DNA from 4 places in the Pseudomonas sp. m6p genome. Region 1 is predicted to be linked to each of the others. Evidence: predicted binding sites of a transcription regulator. Region 1 holds the regulator's gene; each other region holds the start of a gene.

Evidence for each region. Region 1 encodes FliA, which starts transcription of late flagellar genes. Its sites were predicted from a motif close to CTAAAGTTTNNNNNNNNNNNGCCGNTAA; they were not measured.
Region 2: a site for FliA is predicted at 1,681-1,708, ahead of motA (flagellar motor stator protein MotA). Genes of this name have one in related genera too.
Region 3: a site for FliA is predicted at 2,511-2,538, ahead of ACYZUM_RS19880 (flagellar protein MotY). Genes of this name have one in related genera too.
Region 4: a site for FliA is predicted at 1,519-1,546, ahead of ACYZUM_RS27635 (methyl-accepting chemotaxis protein). Genes of this name have one in related genera too.

What each region holds. Positions count from the first base shown of each region.
Region 1 covers NZ_CM147084.1:976,895-980,945, forward strand. The annotation lists gene flhF (flagellar biosynthesis protein FlhF) at 1-626, shown strand, start outside; gene fleN (flagellar synthesis regulator FleN) at 740-1,570, shown strand; gene fliA (RNA polymerase sigma factor FliA) at 1,567-2,307, shown strand; gene ACYZUM_RS04605 (chemotaxis response regulator CheY) at 2,475-2,846, shown strand; gene ACYZUM_RS04610 (protein phosphatase CheZ) at 2,865-3,653, shown strand; gene ACYZUM_RS04615 (chemotaxis protein CheA) at 3,708-4,051, shown strand, end outside.
Region 2 covers NZ_CM147084.1:6,495,918-6,499,968, forward strand. The annotation lists gene rhdA (thiosulfate sulfurtransferase) at 1-29, opposite strand, end outside; gene ACYZUM_RS29605 (HDOD domain-containing protein) at 72-1,610, opposite strand; gene motA (flagellar motor stator protein MotA) at 1,777-2,628, shown strand; gene motB (flagellar motor protein MotB) at 2,632-3,708, shown strand; gene ACYZUM_RS29620 (toll/interleukin-1 receptor domain-containing protein) at 3,761-4,051, opposite strand, start outside.
Region 3 covers NZ_CM147084.1:4,372,718-4,376,768, reverse strand. The annotation lists gene ACYZUM_RS19895 (peroxiredoxin) at 47-649, shown strand; gene rnt (ribonuclease T) at 724-1,401, opposite strand; gene pyrC (dihydroorotase) at 1,398-2,444, opposite strand; gene ACYZUM_RS19880 (flagellar protein MotY) at 2,605-3,513, shown strand; gene ACYZUM_RS19875 (argininosuccinate synthase) at 3,643-4,051, shown strand, end outside.
Region 4 covers NZ_CM147084.1:6,026,809-6,030,859, reverse strand. The annotation lists gene ACYZUM_RS27635 (methyl-accepting chemotaxis protein) at 1-1,403, opposite strand, end outside; gene ACYZUM_RS27630 (sigma-70 family RNA polymerase sigma factor) at 1,715-2,215, shown strand; gene ACYZUM_RS27625 (FecR domain-containing protein) at 2,215-3,216, shown strand; gene ACYZUM_RS27620 (TonB-dependent siderophore receptor) at 3,304-4,051, shown strand, end outside.

The DNA of each region.
Region 1 (4,051 bases):
AGACCACCACCCTGGCCAAACTCGCTGCGCGCTACGTGCTCAAGTACGGCGCGCAGAATGTGGCGCTGGTCAGCATGGACAGCTTCCGCATCGGTGCGCAGGAGCAACTCAAGACCCTGGGGCGGATTCTCAACGTGCCGGTGACCCACGTCGATCCGGGCCAATCGCTGGTTCAGGCGCTGGACCCTCTGCTGCGCAAACGCGTGGTGCTGATCGATACCGCCGGCCTGCAGGCCAGCGATCCGGCGCTGCGCATGCAGCTGGAAAGTCTGGCCGGGCGTGGCATCCGTTCAAAAAATTATCTGGTGCTGGCAACCACCAGCCAGAAACAGGTTCTAACCGCCGCTTATCACAGTTACAAGCGTTGCGGGCTTGCCGGCTGCATCCTGACTAAACTGGATGAGACGGCCAGCCTTGGCGAAGTGTTGAGCCTGGCGATCAGTCATGAACTGCCGGTCGCGTACCTGACCGATGGCCCACGGATTCCGGATGATCTGCATCTGCCGCGCCGTCATCAGTTGGTCAGCCGCGCCGTCAGCGTGCAAATGCAGGAAGAACCCAGCGAAGAAGCCATGGCTGACATGTTCGCTGATATCTACCACAGCCCGACCAAGCAGGTTGGCTGAGGTAATGAACAGTTTTTGTACCTACATCGATGGTCTGCCATGCATTGTTCCGGTTGTGAACGCGCAGCCAGTAATGTGGCCTCCGTCTATGCAAGACAAGGTAAAGAAATAACATGGGCAGCATGCATCCCGTACAGGTGATCGCGGTGACCGGCGGCAAAGGTGGCGTCGGCAAGACTAACGTGTCAGTGAACTTGTCTCTGGCGCTGGCAGAGCTTGGCCGTCGGGTCATGCTGCTGGACGCTGACCTGGGGCTGGCGAACGTCGACGTTCTGCTGGGACTGACCCCCAAACGCACGCTGGCCGATGTAATCGAAGGCCGCTGCGAGCTGCGCGACGTGCTGTTGCAGGGCCCCGGCGGGATCCGCATCGTGCCGGCCGCTTCCGGCACCCAGAGCATGGTGCACCTGAGCCCGGCGCAACATGCCGGTCTGATTCAGGCCTTCAGCGACATCGGCGACAATCTCGATGTACTGGTGATCGACACCGCTGCGGGCATTGGTGACTCGGTAGTCAGTTTCGTGCGCGCCGCGCAGGAAGTGTTGCTGGTGGTCTGCGACGAGCCGACCTCGATCACCGACGCCTACGCGCTGATCAAACTGCTCAACCGCGACTACGGCATGAACCGCTTCCGCGTCCTCGCCAACATGGCGCAGAGTCCGCAGGAAGGGCGCAATCTGTTCGCCAAGTTGACCAAGGTCACGGATCGCTTTCTCGACGTCGCCTTACAATACGTCGGCGCGGTGCCGTACGACGAAAGCGTGCGCAAGGCAGTGCAGAAGCAGCGAGCGGTCTATGAAGCCTTTCCGCGTTCCAAGTGCGCGCTGGCGTTCAAGGCGATCGCACAGAAGGTCGATACCTGGCCGCTGCCTGCCAACCCGCGTGGGCACCTTGAGTTTTTCGTCGAGCGCCTCGTGCAGCAAACGGCAGGGCCTGTGTTATGACCGCCAGCGGTATGAACTACTACAAGAAATCGGCACGTGACGCGCAGTACGAGTTGATCGAGCGTTACGCGCCACTGGTCAAGCGCATTGCCTATCACTTGCTGGCGCGCTTGCCGGCGAGTGTGCAGGTTGAAGACCTGATTCAGGCCGGGATGATCGGCCTGCTCGAAGTCTCGACCAAATATGACGCCAGCAAAGGCGCCAGTTTCGAAACGTACGCGGGCATTCGGATCCGCGGCGCGATGCTCGATGAAGTGCGCAAAGGGGATTGGGCACCACGCTCGGTTCACCGCAACACCCGTATGGTCAGCGACGCAATTCGCTCAATTGAAGCTAAAACCGGCCGTGATGCTAAAGATCACGAGGTTGCGGCCGAACTCCAATTGAGTCTCGATGATTACTACGGGATTTTGAATGACACGCTGGGCAGCCGGCTGTTCAGTTTCGACGATCTGCTGCAGGACGGCGAACACGAAGGGCTGCACGAGGATGGCGCCAGTGCTCATCTTGAGCCGTCACGCGATCTGGAAGATGAACGCTTCCAGGCTGCGCTGGCGGACGCGATTGCCAATTTGCCGGAGCGTGAGCGACTGGTGTTGGCGCTGTACTACGACGAAGAACTGAACCTCAAGGAAATCGGTGAAGTCCTTGGCGTCAGTGAATCGCGGGTCAGCCAGTTACACAGCCAGTGCGCGGCCCGTTTGCGGGGGCGTTTGGGGGAGTGGCGAGCGCGCTGAAGGCAGTGTGGGGACACTGCGAACGAGGCTGGTGCGGTGATGAACGGCACCGGTCTTGCTCTGTTGTGCTCCAGACAGTCATCGAGTGCTTTGCCGGATTGATTGAAATGGCGCGTCCAGGTGCTGGGCGCGTTTAAGACTGCTTGGAGGTCGAATTGGACAAGAACATGAAAATCCTCATCGTTGATGACTTCTCAACGATGCGGCGGATCATCAAGAACCTGCTGCGTGATCTGGGGTTCACCAACACCGTCGAGGCCGACGATGGCACCACTGCCATTCCGGTGCTCAACAGCGGAAGCATCGACTTTCTGGTAACGGACTGGAACATGCCGGGCATGACCGGTATCGACCTGCTGCGCCACGTGCGTGCCGATGAAAAACTCAAGCACCTGCCCGTGCTGATGGTGACTGCCGAAGCCAAGCGCGAGCAGATCATCGAAGCGGCCCAGGCCGGCGTGAACGGCTACGTGGTCAAACCTTTCACGGCTCAGGCGCTGAAAGAAAAAATCGAGAAGATTTTCGAACGCATCGGCTGATGAACGCGCGGGGGAGCTATGGAGCATAACGAATCTTCACAGGGCGATTTCGAATCGACCCTGAAAAAACACGCGGTCGAACTGGTCGAGAGCCTTGAAAAAGGCAGGTTCGGCGACGCTGTGCAACTGATCCATGAGCTCAATCAGACCCGTGACCGTGGCCTGTATCAGGAAGTGGGCAAGCTCACACGCGAACTGCACAGTGCGATCGTCAACTTCCAGATCGATCCGCACATGCCACAGGCCGAGGAAGTGTCGCAAATCACCGACGCCACCGAACGCCTGGGCTATGTGGTCAAGCTGACCGAAGCCGCGGCCAACCGCACCATGGATCTGGTGGAAAGCGCCACCCCGGTGGTCAATGGCCTGGCTGAAGAAGCCCAGGCGCTGAGCACCGATTGGGGCCGCTTCATGCGTCGTGAAGTCGGGGCTGAAGAGTTCCGCGAACTGGCGCGCCGGGTCGACGGTTTTCTGTCACGCAGCAGCACGGACAACCGTGCGGTGTCGAGCAACCTGAACGACATCCTGCTGGCTCAGGATTACCAGGACCTCACCGGTCAGGTGATCAAGCGTGTGACCCAACTGGTCACCGAAGTCGAAAGCAATTTGCTCAAACTCGTCCTCATGGCCAGTCAGGTTGACCGCTTTGCGGGCATCGAACACGACCGTGCCGCGATGCTTGCAGAAAAAGATCCACAAAAACATCTCTCGCAGGGTGAAGGTCCGCAGATTCATGCCGATAAACGAGAAGACGTTGTGTCCGGTCAGGACGATGTGGACGATTTGTTATCCAGCCTCGGATTCTAGAGTTTTGGAATTTTAGGTTTTTTGGGTTTTTAGACCTGTAGGAGCACCCCATTAATGAGCTTCGGCGCCGATGAAGAGATCCTTCAGGATTTCCTGGTTGAGGCCGGCGAGATTCTTGAGCAACTGTCCGAGCAACTGGTCGAGCTGGAAAGCCGCCCGGATGACGCAGATCTGCTCAACGCAATTTTTCGCGGTTTCCACACTGTAAAAGGGGGCGCCGGCTTCCTTCAGCTCAACGAGCTGGTGGAGTGCTGTCACATCGCCGAAAACGTGTTCGACATCCTGCGCAAGGGTGAGCGTCGCGTTGATGCAGAACTGATGGACGTGGTGCTTGAAGCACTGGACGCGGTGAACAGCATGTTCAGCGAAGTCCGTGAACGTGCACCGATCACGGCCGC
Region 2 (4,051 bases), 1.2 Mb from region 1:
ACGAGCGGCAAGCCAGAGAAGTCAGACATGTGAGGTCTCCAGAGCACAAAGGGGGGGATTGTAGCGCAGCCTCATCGGCCACGGCTGCTAAAGCTGTGCAGGGCTTTCTCGATGCATTGTGCAGTTTTGCCGAATGCCTGAACGGTGATGTCGGCGAACGGCCCGCCGCCCTGATCGGCCACGACGATCATGATCACCCGGCCGTTATTGACCAGTGAGCGCAGGAACAGGTGCTCGCCACGGAACAGCGAACGCAGGCCCGGCGGCAACAATGCGGAAAACTGTGCGTTGTTCTCGGGGTTGATCCGTACTTGTGCCTGCTGCGCGAGTAACCGTTGCAGGACTTTGCTCTGACTGACGACAAAATTCAGCGCGGCGGCTTCCTTCGGCAAACCGAAGGTCTGGTGTACGCGCAGATTGGACTGCGTGCGGTCGGCCATCAGAATCATCACCCGACGCATGCCGCTGGCGACCAGCGCATCGCGCGCGGCGACGGTCAGGCTCATGGCATTGGTGAAGCGGCTCGGCTCGGCCAGCAGTTCGGCGCATTGCCGGCGCCATTGCGTCAGGTCCTCGGCACTCGGCGCGGCCGCTGGCAGCATCCCGGCCGGCAAACGATGGGTACCCCACGGCCACAATAATGAAACGGCCGGGTGCCACAGATCGGGCATGGCATGCTGGCGCGCACTGTTGGCGGCTTGCTGGTGCAACTGCTGCTGCACTTCATCCATCGAGATTTGCAGATAAAGGCTGGTCAGGTACTGCCAGCGCTCGCTGTGCGGACTGTCCCAGGCCTGTTGCGCCGACAGCGCCAGACCGTTGGCCAGCAATACGGTGTTGGCCGGTTGATTGAGCCAGCGGCGCAAAGTCGGATCGTCATCGAGGCGATTCTGCTGGCGCAGCGGATGCTCGCTGTCGCGGGCGATACGCAGCACTTTCACCAGTTCGCGCTGTTCGCTGAGCAGCAGTTTATAGCCTTGCTGCACCCAGATCGGCAGGTGCCAGACCTGTACCAGTGACTCGGCGATCTTCAGCAGGCGTACGCCAAACAGTTGCTTCTCGACCACCAGCGCCGATTCGCCCTTGTGGATCACCCGCAGCTCCCACTCTTCGAGCAACTCGGGAAACGTCAGCGCCAGCGGCCATAATGGCGACAGAAACAACAGGCTGCCCCAATGAATGTCCTGCCACAGGCGCGCGAGGCGACTGGCAAAAAAACCGTTGGCCTGTTGTGTGGCGTGCTGGCTGATCATTTGCAGTTGGCGCAGGGCTTTGGGGATTTGCATCTGCGGTTCGACCGGCAGGCGCGCGAGCAATTCTTCGGTACGCGCCAGGCCCAGGCGGTTGATCGCCACCTCGAGATTTTCCGCCGCAGCGGCCAGGGTGCCGTGGGTGTGACGATTCGCCTCACGGATGATGCTCAAGGCCAGTGCCGGGCTGTCCTGCATCAGGTCGGCGATGTCGCGCAGCGAACTGCGGTTGTCACGGATCGCGCGGCACACCTTGTCGTGAGCCTCTTGCGGCACGGGCAGCCGGACGCTGTCGAGCAGCTTGACCCAGCCTTCGAGGGTGGTCGGTTTTACGTGTGGGACGTTCGTTTCATTAGCCATGTCTGGACGGGATCTTCACTGACTGTAGACGCGCCCGGCATGGGCTAAATTGGCTTTTCGCCTGAACTGGCTATAGTCTGGCGCAGTTTTGCCGATAAGTAGAAGAAGAGATTTTTTAACTTCCGAATATGACCTTGAACCCGACTTAAGTAAGTACTTTCTACCTATGGCTAAAATTATCGGCATCATCGTCGTATTCGCGAGCGTGCTCGGCGGATACGTGCTCTCCCACGGCAAAATTGCCGCCCTGATCCAGCCCTTCGAGGTGATGATCATCGGTGGTGCGGCCCTCGGTGCATTCCTCCAGGCCAACCCCGGTTACATGACGATGCACGTGCTCAAGAAATCCCTGAGCATGTTCAGTTCGCGCTTCAGCCACACGTTCTATCTGGAAGTGCTGGGCCTGATCTACGAGATCCTCAACAAGAGCCGCCGCGAAGGCATGATGGCCATCGAAGGCGACATCGAAGACGCCGCTGCGAGCCCGATCTTCGCCAAGTACCCGGCCGTGCTCAAAGACGAGCGCATGACCGCGTTCATCTGCGATTACCTGCGCATCATGTCCTCCGGCAACATGGCTCCGCATGAGCTGGAAGGCCTGTTCGACATGGAGCTCTACAGCCTCAAGGAAGACCTTGAGCACCCGTCCCATGCGGTGAACGGCATCGCCGACGCCATGCCCGGTTTCGGTATCGTCGCGGCGGTACTGGGTATCGTGGTGACCATGGCGTCCCTGGGCGAAGGCGATCAGAAATCCATCGGTCTGCACGTGGGTGCGGCGCTGGTCGGTACCTTCTTCGGTATTCTCGCGGCCTACGGCTTCTTCGGCCCGTTGGCGCATTCCCTGGCGCACGATGCCAAGGAAGAGCTGAACGTCTATGAAGCCATCAAGGCTTCGCTGGTGGCGTCGGCTTCCGGCATGCCGCCATCGCTGGCGGTGGAGTTCGGGCGCAAGGTTCTGTACCCGGCGCACCGTCCAAGCTTCGCCGAGCTGGAACAAGCCGTTCGCGGTCGCTAAGCCATGGAAAATAATCAGCCGATAATCATCAAGCGCGTCAAGCGCATAGCCGGTGGGCACCACGGCGGGGCGTGGAAAATCGCCTTCGCCGACTTCGCCACGGCGATGATGGCGTTCTTCCTGGTGTTGTGGCTGCTGTCCACCGCAACCCCGGAGCAAAAGATCGCCATCGCCGGTTACTTCAAGGATCCGGTCGGCTTCTCCGAAAGCGGCACGCCGTACATCATCGATCTGGGCGGCACACCGACCCTGGCGCCGGAAAACACTCTCAACCCTGAAGTGAAATCGCAGCCGCAACCGGACAAGGTCACGGTCGACACCGAGCAGGTCGAAGGCATGGCCGAGCAGGTCGAGAAAGAACGCCTGGAACTGTTGCTGCAGGAACTGCAGAACAAGGTCGACGAGAACCCGCAGCTGCAGAAGTTCAAGGATCAGATCCTGTTCGAGATCACCCCGAACGGCCTGCGCATCCAGATCATGGACGCCGAAAACCGGCCGATGTTCGACTCGGGTTCGGCACGTCTGAAGCCGTACTTCGAAGACATCCTGCTGGCCATGGCCGACACCATCAAAGCGGTGCCGAACAAGATCAGCATCAGCGGTCACACCGATGCCAAGCCGTACACCGGCACCGGTGATTTCGGTAACTGGGAGCTCTCGGCCAACCGTGCCAACGCCGCGCGGCGTGCGCTGGTGGCCGGCAGCTATCCGGATTCGCAGGTGGCGCGGGTCGTCGGTTATGCCTCCTCGGCGCTGTTCGACAAGGAGAACCCGTTCAACCCGGTCAACCGCCGCATCGACATCGTGGTCCTGACCAAAAAAGCGCAAGCGGCCATCGAAGGCTCGCAAGGTGCCGACGCAGCCAAGCCTGCGGCCGAAGGTCAGAACGGCGCCGCTCCGGCGACGCCGGTCGATCCGAACGCGTTGCCGGCAGACCAGCAACCGGTGCCGGCCCACGAGTTGCGCGAACGCTTGAACCTGTTCGACGACGCCGCACCGAAACCGGCCGCACCGGGGGCTGCAGCGCCAGCGCCAACAGCTCCGCCAGCCGCTGCACCGGCTCCTGCGCCGAAGCAGTGACCGACAAAAAAGCCGACAGTGATGTCGGCTTTTTTGTGGCTGTTGATCGGCTTCAGAAACCGCGCCGAATCCGGTTTTTCAGTTGTTCATGGAACAGATCGGCGTTGCGCTTATAGGTGCCGCTGAAGGACTCGTTGCTCGAATCCAGCGTCATCGAGCGCTTGCTCGACACTTCTTCACGATAGGCATCGATGAAGAAATTCAGATCACTGGCTGTGCTCAGCTTCGGCCACTTGTCCAGATACTCCGGCAACCGCGCGGGCCCGGTGCGGAACGAGCAGATCCGTCGGTTGCTGATGGTCGCTTCGCCGATTTCGAACGGCACCCACCACGACAGTGCGGT
Region 3 (4,051 bases), 3.3 Mb from region 1:
GCTGGCCCGGACCCTGAACTTCAAAGTTATTCACCAGGAGATATCCATGAGCGTACTCGTAGGCAAACAAGCCCCTGACTTCACCGTCCCGGCCGTACTCGGCAATGGCGAGATCGTTGACAGCTTCACTCTGTCCTCGGCCATCAAAGGCAAATACGGCCTGGTGTTCTTCTACCCGCTGGACTTCACCTTCGTCTGCCCGTCCGAGCTGATCGCTCTGGACAACCGCATGGCTGACTTCAAGGCGCGCAATGTGGAAGTGGTCGCCGTGTCGATCGACTCGCACTTCACCCACAACGCCTGGCGCAACACCCCGGTCAACAACGGCGGCATCGGCCAGGTGAAATACACCATGGCTGCCGACATGAAGCACGAAATCGCCAAGGCCTACGACGTTGAGTCCGAAGGCGGCGTGGCTTTCCGTGGCGCGTTCCTGATCGACGACAAGGGCGTCGTCCGTTCGCAGATCATCAACGACCTGCCGCTGGGTCGTAACATGGAAGAGCTGATCCGTCTGGTCGACGCTCTGCAATTCCACGAAGAGCACGGCGAAGTTTGCCCTGCCAACTGGAAGAAAGGCGACAAAGGCATGAACGCTTCGCCAGAAGGCGTCGCGGCTTATCTGACCGAGAACGCTGCTGCCCTGTAAGGCGCAACGTCGAGGTACAAAAAAACCGGCCCAAGTGGCCGGTTTTTTCATGCGTAGGAAATACCCGACGAGGATCAGTCGTCGAAGTCTTCCCAGCCGCCCATCTGTTTCCAGCGGTTGACGATGCCGCAGAACAGCTCGGCGGTCTTCTCGGTGTCGTAACGCGCCGAATGCGCTTCACGGCCATCGAAGTCGATGTCGGCGGCCTGACAGGCTTTCGCCAGCACGGTTTGACCGTAAGCCAGGCCGGCCAGCGTCGCGGTGTCGAAGCTGGAGAACGGATGGAACGGGTTGCGCTTCATGTCCAGACGCGCCACGGCGGCATTCAGGAAGCCAAGGTCGAAACTGCTGTTGTGCCCGACCAGGATCGCGCGCTTGCAGCCATTGGCCTTCAGCGCCTTGCGCACGCCACGGAAGATGTCGGTCAGCGCGGTTTCTTCGCTGACCGCCATGCGCAGCGGGTGATCGAGCTTGATCCCGGTGAATTCCAGCGCTGCCGCTTCAATGTTCGCGCCTTCGAACGGCTCAACGCGGAAGAAGTAGGTGTGGTCCGGGTAAACGAAACCCTTTTCATCCATGGCGATGGTGGTCGCGGCAATCTCCAGCAGAGCGTCGGTGGCCGAGTTGAAGCCACCGGTCTCTACGTCGACGACAACCGGCAGGTAGCCGCGAAAACGCGCTGCCATTGGATGACGGGAACCGCCGCCGCCACCTTGACCGTCCAGTTCGTCGTCGAAATGGTCTTCACTCACGCGTGTTCCTCCAGCAGGCGCCAGCGCAGTTTTTCACCGGCGCGCAGCGGGATAACGTTCAGCTCGCCGAATGGCAGGCTGGTTGGGGCGGTCCATTCTTCGCGAACCAGGGTGATGCGATCGGTGTTGGCCGGCAGACCGTAGAAGCGCGGGCCGTTCAGGCTGGCAAACGCTTCGAGCTTGTCCAGCGCGTTACGCTGCTCGAACGCTTCGGCATACAGCTCGATGGCGGCGTACGCGGTGTAGCAGCCGGCGCAGCCGCAGGCGGCTTCCTTGGCGTGCTGGGCGTGCGGCGCCGAGTCGGTGCCGAGGAAGAACTTCGCGCTGCCGCTGGTGGCCGCGTCGAGCAGGGCTTCCTGATGGGTATTGCGCTTGAGGATCGGCAGGCAGTAGAAGTGCGGCCGGATCCCGCCCACCAGCATGTGGTTGCGGTTGTACAGCAGGTGATGCGCGGTGATGGTCGCGCCAACGTTGGCCGAGGCTTCGTTGACAAACTGCACGGCGTCGCCGGTGGTGATGTGTTCGAACACCACTTTGAGCGTCGGGAAACGCTCGACCACCCGGCGCATGTGCTCATCGATGAAAATCTTTTCGCGGTCGAAGACATCGACATCGCCACGGGTGACTTCGCCGTGGATCAGCAGCGGCATGCCGACTTCGGCCATGGCTTCCAGCGCCGGGAAGATCTTGTCGATGCTGGTGACTCCGGAATCGGAGTTGGTGGTGGCGCCAGCCGGGTACAGCTTGGCGGCGTGCACGAAACCGCTGGCCTTGGCCTCACGAATTTCTTCGGGCTGGGTGCGGTCGGTGAGGTACAGCACCATCAGCGGTTCGAAACGACTGCCGGCCGGGCGGGCAGCGAGAATCCGCTGGCGATAGCCATCGGCTTCAGCGGCGTTGCGCACCGGTGGTACCAGGTTGGGCATGATGATGGCGCGGCCAAAGGTGCGCGCCACATCGGCAACGGTATTGGTCAACACGGCACCATCGCGAAGATGAATGTGCCAGTCGTCGGGACGCAGCAGGGTCAGGCGGTCGGACATGAGGGGATTCCAGGCGGGTCAAACTGAGGGGAATGCTACCGGAAAAGACTCTTGCAGGCACTCGCTATCAAGTTTTGCTGGAACCTTCCGATAGCCCGTAGGTATGCCGTAAACATAGTGTGAATCGGTCTTTGTGTTACAGAAGCCAATGGAGCCTCCCGTGCGCCAGCGATATTTAGCCTTGCTCAGTGTGTTTGCCAGCCTCCCCGCGATGGCGCTCACCTACCAGACGCGTCTGGAGAACATTGAGTGGACGGTCGAGGGCGACAAGTTCGAGTGCCGTCTGACCCAGCCGATCACCGATTTCGGCTCGGGCCAGTTCGTGCGCAAGGCCGGCGAGCAGGCGATATTCCGCCTCAATGCCTACAACGCCATGCTCGGCGGCGGTTCGGCGACGTTGCTCGCGGCGGCCGCGCCCTGGCAGCCGGGGCGCAACGACATCAATTTGGGCAGCGTGAGGATCGGCACCGGTAACGTGCTGTTCAACAGTTCGCAATCCCAGGCCGGCGGACTGATCAGTGGCTTGCTGGACGGCCGCAGTCCGGTGGTGCGCCGTGCGTCCGGCGATGGCCGGGTTTCGGAAGTGCGTCTGTTGCCGGTCAAGTTCAGCAAGGCGTTCAACGAATACCAGACATGCGTGGCGAAGCTGCTGCCGCAGAATTTCGATCAGGTCAAACACTCGCAGATAGGCTTTCCTGGCGAAGGCACCGATCTGGATGCCGACGCCAAGGCCAGGCTGCAGGTGATGCTCGAGTTCATGAAGGCCGACCCGACGGTCAATCACATCGAACTGGATGGCTATTCCGACAACAGCGGTAATCGTCTGACCAATCGTGAACTGTCGCGCCGGCGCGCGCTGGCGGTGGTCGACTTCTTCAAGGCCAACGGCATCGCCGAATCGCAGATCACCGTGCGTTTCCACGGCGAGCAATACCCGCTGGTGCCGAACAACAATGCAGCTAACCGGGCGAAGAATCGCCGGGTCAGCGTGAAGCTGGCGCGAGTGGCGCCGACCACCGCACCAGCCCCGCAAGCCAGTACGCCTGCCAATGCTGCAGCGACTTCCTGACCCGCCGGTCATCGTCGCGCTGTCGACAGATTCTGTCGCTTTGTCGTCTTAAGCTGTCGCGCCTCTGTAAATTATCGGATTTGAGCGGTAGACTCCTCGGCTTTCCGTAGAACCCCGTGGAGTGATGGCATGGCGGACGTAAACAAGGTCGTTCTGGCGTATTCCGGCGGCCTGGACACTTCGGTGATCCTCAAGTGGCTGCAGGATACTTATAACTGTGAAGTGGTGACTTTCACCGCTGACCTGGGTCAGGGCGAAGAGGTCGAGCCGGCTCGCGCCAAGGCTCAGGCCATGGGCGTCAAAGAAATCTACATTGACGACCTGCGCGAAGAATTCGTGCGTGACTTCGTGTTCCCGATGTTCCGCGCCAACACCGTTTACGAAGGCGAGTACCTGCTGGGTACTTCCATCGCACGTCCGCTGATTGCCAAGCGCCTGATCGAAATCGCCAACGAAACCGGCGCCGACGCCATCTCCCATGGCGCCACCGGCAAGGGCAACGACCAGGTGCGTTTCGAACTGGGTGCCTACGCGCTCA
Region 4 (4,051 bases), 1.7 Mb from region 1:
TGCGAGATGCCTTTGATCACATCGAGGATGTGGCCAATGTTGTCGGTGCTGGCATTGAGGGTTTCGATCTGGGTGCACGACAGGCTGATCTTCTGCGACAGCTCGGTCATCGCCTGAATCGTCTGTTCGACCACCTGACGACCGTCATCGGCCTGCTCGCTCGCGCCGCTGGCGTGTTGCGAAGCGTCGGCGGCGTTGCGGGCGATTTCCTGAGTCGCGGCGCCCAACTGGTTGATCGCGGCGGCCACGCTGTTGGTGCGGGCGCTTTGTTCGTCGGAACCGATGATCGAAGCGTTGGACGAGGCCATCACCCGTTGCGACAGGTCGTGTACATGACGGGTGGCCGACGACACTTCGGAGATCGACGCATGAATGCGCTCGACGAACTGGTTGAACGAACTGCCCAGTTCAGCGAACTCATCCTTGCCTTGCACGACCAGACGACGAGTCAGGTCGCCTTCGCCCTGGGCGATGTCCTGCATCGCACGACCCATGGTGGTCAGCGGACGCATCAGAACGTTGATCAGCAGGCTCAGCAGCAGCGCAATCGCAGCGACCGCGACGAACATCGCGATCAACGCCGAAGTGCGGAACTGGCTGAGCGCGGCATAGGCCTTGTCACGATCGATCGACAGGCCGATGTACCAGTCGGCATTCGGCAAGCCGCTGACCGGGGTGAACGACAGGATGCGCTCCTGGCCGTTGAGTACCACGTTCTGGTTGCCCTTCTCGATGCGCACGCCGGCGTTCGGGTAGATGTCCTTGAGGTTCTTCATCACCTGGTCTTTGTCCGGGCTGACGATTACCTGACCGTCACCGCTGACCAGGAATGCGTGACCGAGGCCACCGAAGTCCACCGAATTGATGATCTTCACCAGGGTTTCCAGGCTCAGGTCACCGCCGACCACACCCAGCAATTCGCCATTGTTTTTTACCGGCATGGCGATGGTCACCACCAGACCACCGACCGCCGCCATGTACGGCGGCGTCAGCATGGTTTTGTCGGCAGCGACGGCTTGCTTGTACCAAGGGCGCTGACGCGGGTCGTAGCCGTCCGGCATCTTCGCGTCAGGGCGCTGGGTGAACACACCGTTGGCTTGACCGACGTAGGTGAACTGGAAGTTCGAGGTGAAGGCCGGTTGATCGACCAGCCCCGGGAAGTCGGCGTTCTTGCCCTGATGGGCAACGTTTTGCGCGAGGTTTTCCAGCACCAGAATTCGCCCGCTCATCCAGTTCTGCACGCTGCTGGCGGTCAGATCGCCGGCCTGCTGCACGGACGACTGGAGGTTCTGGCGAATGGTGTTGCGCTGCAGGTAGTCGTTGTAGAGGGTGAACAAAGCGAAAGCCAGGACCACGACGCCCGAGGCGGCCAACAGGATTTTATGGCTGAACTTGAGATTCATTTCATGGGACTTCTTATGCAAAAGTGGGGATGCGTTCCGGGATGCAACATTCCATGTACAGCGCAGGCGGCGTTCTGACGGCCGCTCTACTTTGGTGCACGCATGTCTCACCAGTCTGTCGGCACGCTTCGGAGAAAACTTAGCGCTTTGCAGGAAATGCACGGCATTTCTGCCAGATTCCCGCCGAACGGCGTGCCAGAGCGTTCGTCTGTCATTTTTTGATGACTGTTTTGCAGCGCCGGTTGCAAATTCTGTAGCCCTTGATGACAATGCGACTAATTATCATTTGTGACGTTCGGGCTGTTGCGTTCATGTCCTCACCTGAGTTTGCAGTGCAGGCGCTTTACAGGAGTCATCACGGCTGGCTCAACGCCTGGCTGCGAGCGCGACTGGGCAATGCCGCGGATGCGGCGGATCTGGCCCAGGACACCTTCGTCCGTCTGCTGCAGCGCAGCGAACGCCTGGAACTGAAAGCACCTCGCGCATTTTTAAGCACCATCGCCCGTGGCCTGGTGATCGACCTCTGGCGTCGTGAAGAAATCGAACGCGCCTATCTCGAAACCATCGCCCACTTGCCCGAAGCCGAAGCCCCAAGCGCCGAAACCCGCGCGCTGGTAATCGAGTTGCTCGAGAGCATCGCGCGCATGCTTGAAGGCCTGCGACCGAAAGTGCGTCAGGCGTTTCTGCTGGCGCAGTGCGAAGGTTTGACCCACAAGCAGATTGCCGCGCAGATGGGTTTGTCACTGCGCTCAGTCGAACGTTACGTCGCCGCTGCGCTGTATCACTGTTACGTGTTGCGGTATGCAAGTTGATGCCTGTGGATAACAACTCAGTCGGGCGTCGCGCCGAGCCGCCGCAACAGGTGGTCAAGCAAGCCATTTACTGGTTCCTGCGGCTGCGCAACAACCATGGCAATGCGCGTCTGAGTCATCAGTGCGACGCGTGGCGCGCCGAACATCATGAACATGAACTGGCCTGGCAGCGCGTGCAGTCGCTGCAGGCTGAACTGAGCCATAACCTGCGCGCCGTGCCCGGTGCCCAAGTGGCGTTCCATACGCTGGAAAACAGTGCGCAAGGGCTCGGACGGCGACAAGCCTTGAAGCTGCTGTCTGGCGCGGTGCTGATGGGCTCCGCGGCATGGCTGGCCAAGGACACCTCCGTGTGGCAGCAGTGGCGCGCTGATTACGCTACGGCGACCGGCGAGCGTCGCGGGTTCCAGTTGCCCGACGGCACGCGGATCGAGCTGAACACTGCCAGCGCAGTGGATCTGGATTACACCGCGCAGCAGCGGCTGATCAAACTCACTCGCGGCGAAATCATCGTCACATGCGGCGGTAACGATGAAGGCGCGGCGTTCAATCGGGCGCTTCGCGTAAAAAGTCGTCACGGCGTTTATGAGCCGACCCACGCCCGCTTCATCCTGCGTCAGGACAGTGATTGCACGCGTCTGAGCGTCACCCACGGCCGTGTGACCATTCATAGCGCTGGCACCTCGGTCGAGGCACTCGCCGGGCAGACCTACCTGATCGATCACCACCAGGTACGCCCGGCGCCGCCACCAAATATGGACGCGGGCGCGTGGGTCGACGGTCTGATCGTCACTCGCAATATGCGCCTGGGCGACTTTCTCAACGAGGTCGGACGTTATCGTCCAGGTTTCGTGACGTGCGCGCCGGCGGTGGCAGATTTGCGCCTGTCCGGCGTATTCCGCCTGGAGGACACCGACAAGCTGTTGACCATTTTGCCGCAGACGTTGCCGGTGCAATTGCGCTACCGCACCCGGTGGTGGGTAATGATTGAGGCAGTGGCCTGAAATTATTTTGGCGGTTTTTTGCGGCAAATCCGGCTTGGTCAGTAAGCACTTCCATTCCGCTTTAGCGACTTGCCACGGAAACCGACAATGACTGTCCGCATCACCTCTCTGCATTTCACTGCCGAATCAGGCCTGTTACGCCACGCCGTTCGCGCCGCCCTGCTCTCCACTGTTCTAGGCACCGGAGTGTTGCCTGCCCTGAGCCTCGCCGCCAATGCCAGTGAAGCGAGCAGCCATCGCTACAACATTGGCGCCGGCCCGTTGGACGACGCGCTGAACCGGTTTGCGCGCGAGGCGGGTATCACTTTGTCGATGACACCCCAGCAAACGCAGGGGCGGCAGTCGCCGGGCGTGCAGGGCGAATATTCAACCGATCAGGCGTTGAGCCATTTGCTGAGTGGCTCGGGGCTGGAAGCGGTCAGCCAGGATGGCAGCAGCTATATTCTGCACTCGGTCAGCGACAGCGATGCACTGGCGCTGCCGGCCACTGATATCAAAGGCTTCGCTCTCGGTAACGCGCTAGGCAGCATGGAGGGCTACAACGCCACCCACAGCCAGATCGCCACCAAGACCAGTACCGCGCTGCTGGAAACTTCGCAAAGCGTATCGGTGGTGACTCGCGAGCAAATGGACGACCAAGGCTCGCAGACCGTCTCCCAGACGATGCGTTATACCCCCGGCGTGCTGACCAACCCTTACGGCGCGACGCATCGCTACGATTACGTGGCGATGCGCGGTTTCAACGACGGTTCGGTGGACAACATCTATCTCGACGGCCTCAAGTCGATGGGTGACAGCGGCACCTACAGCACCATGCAGGTCGATCCGTATTTCC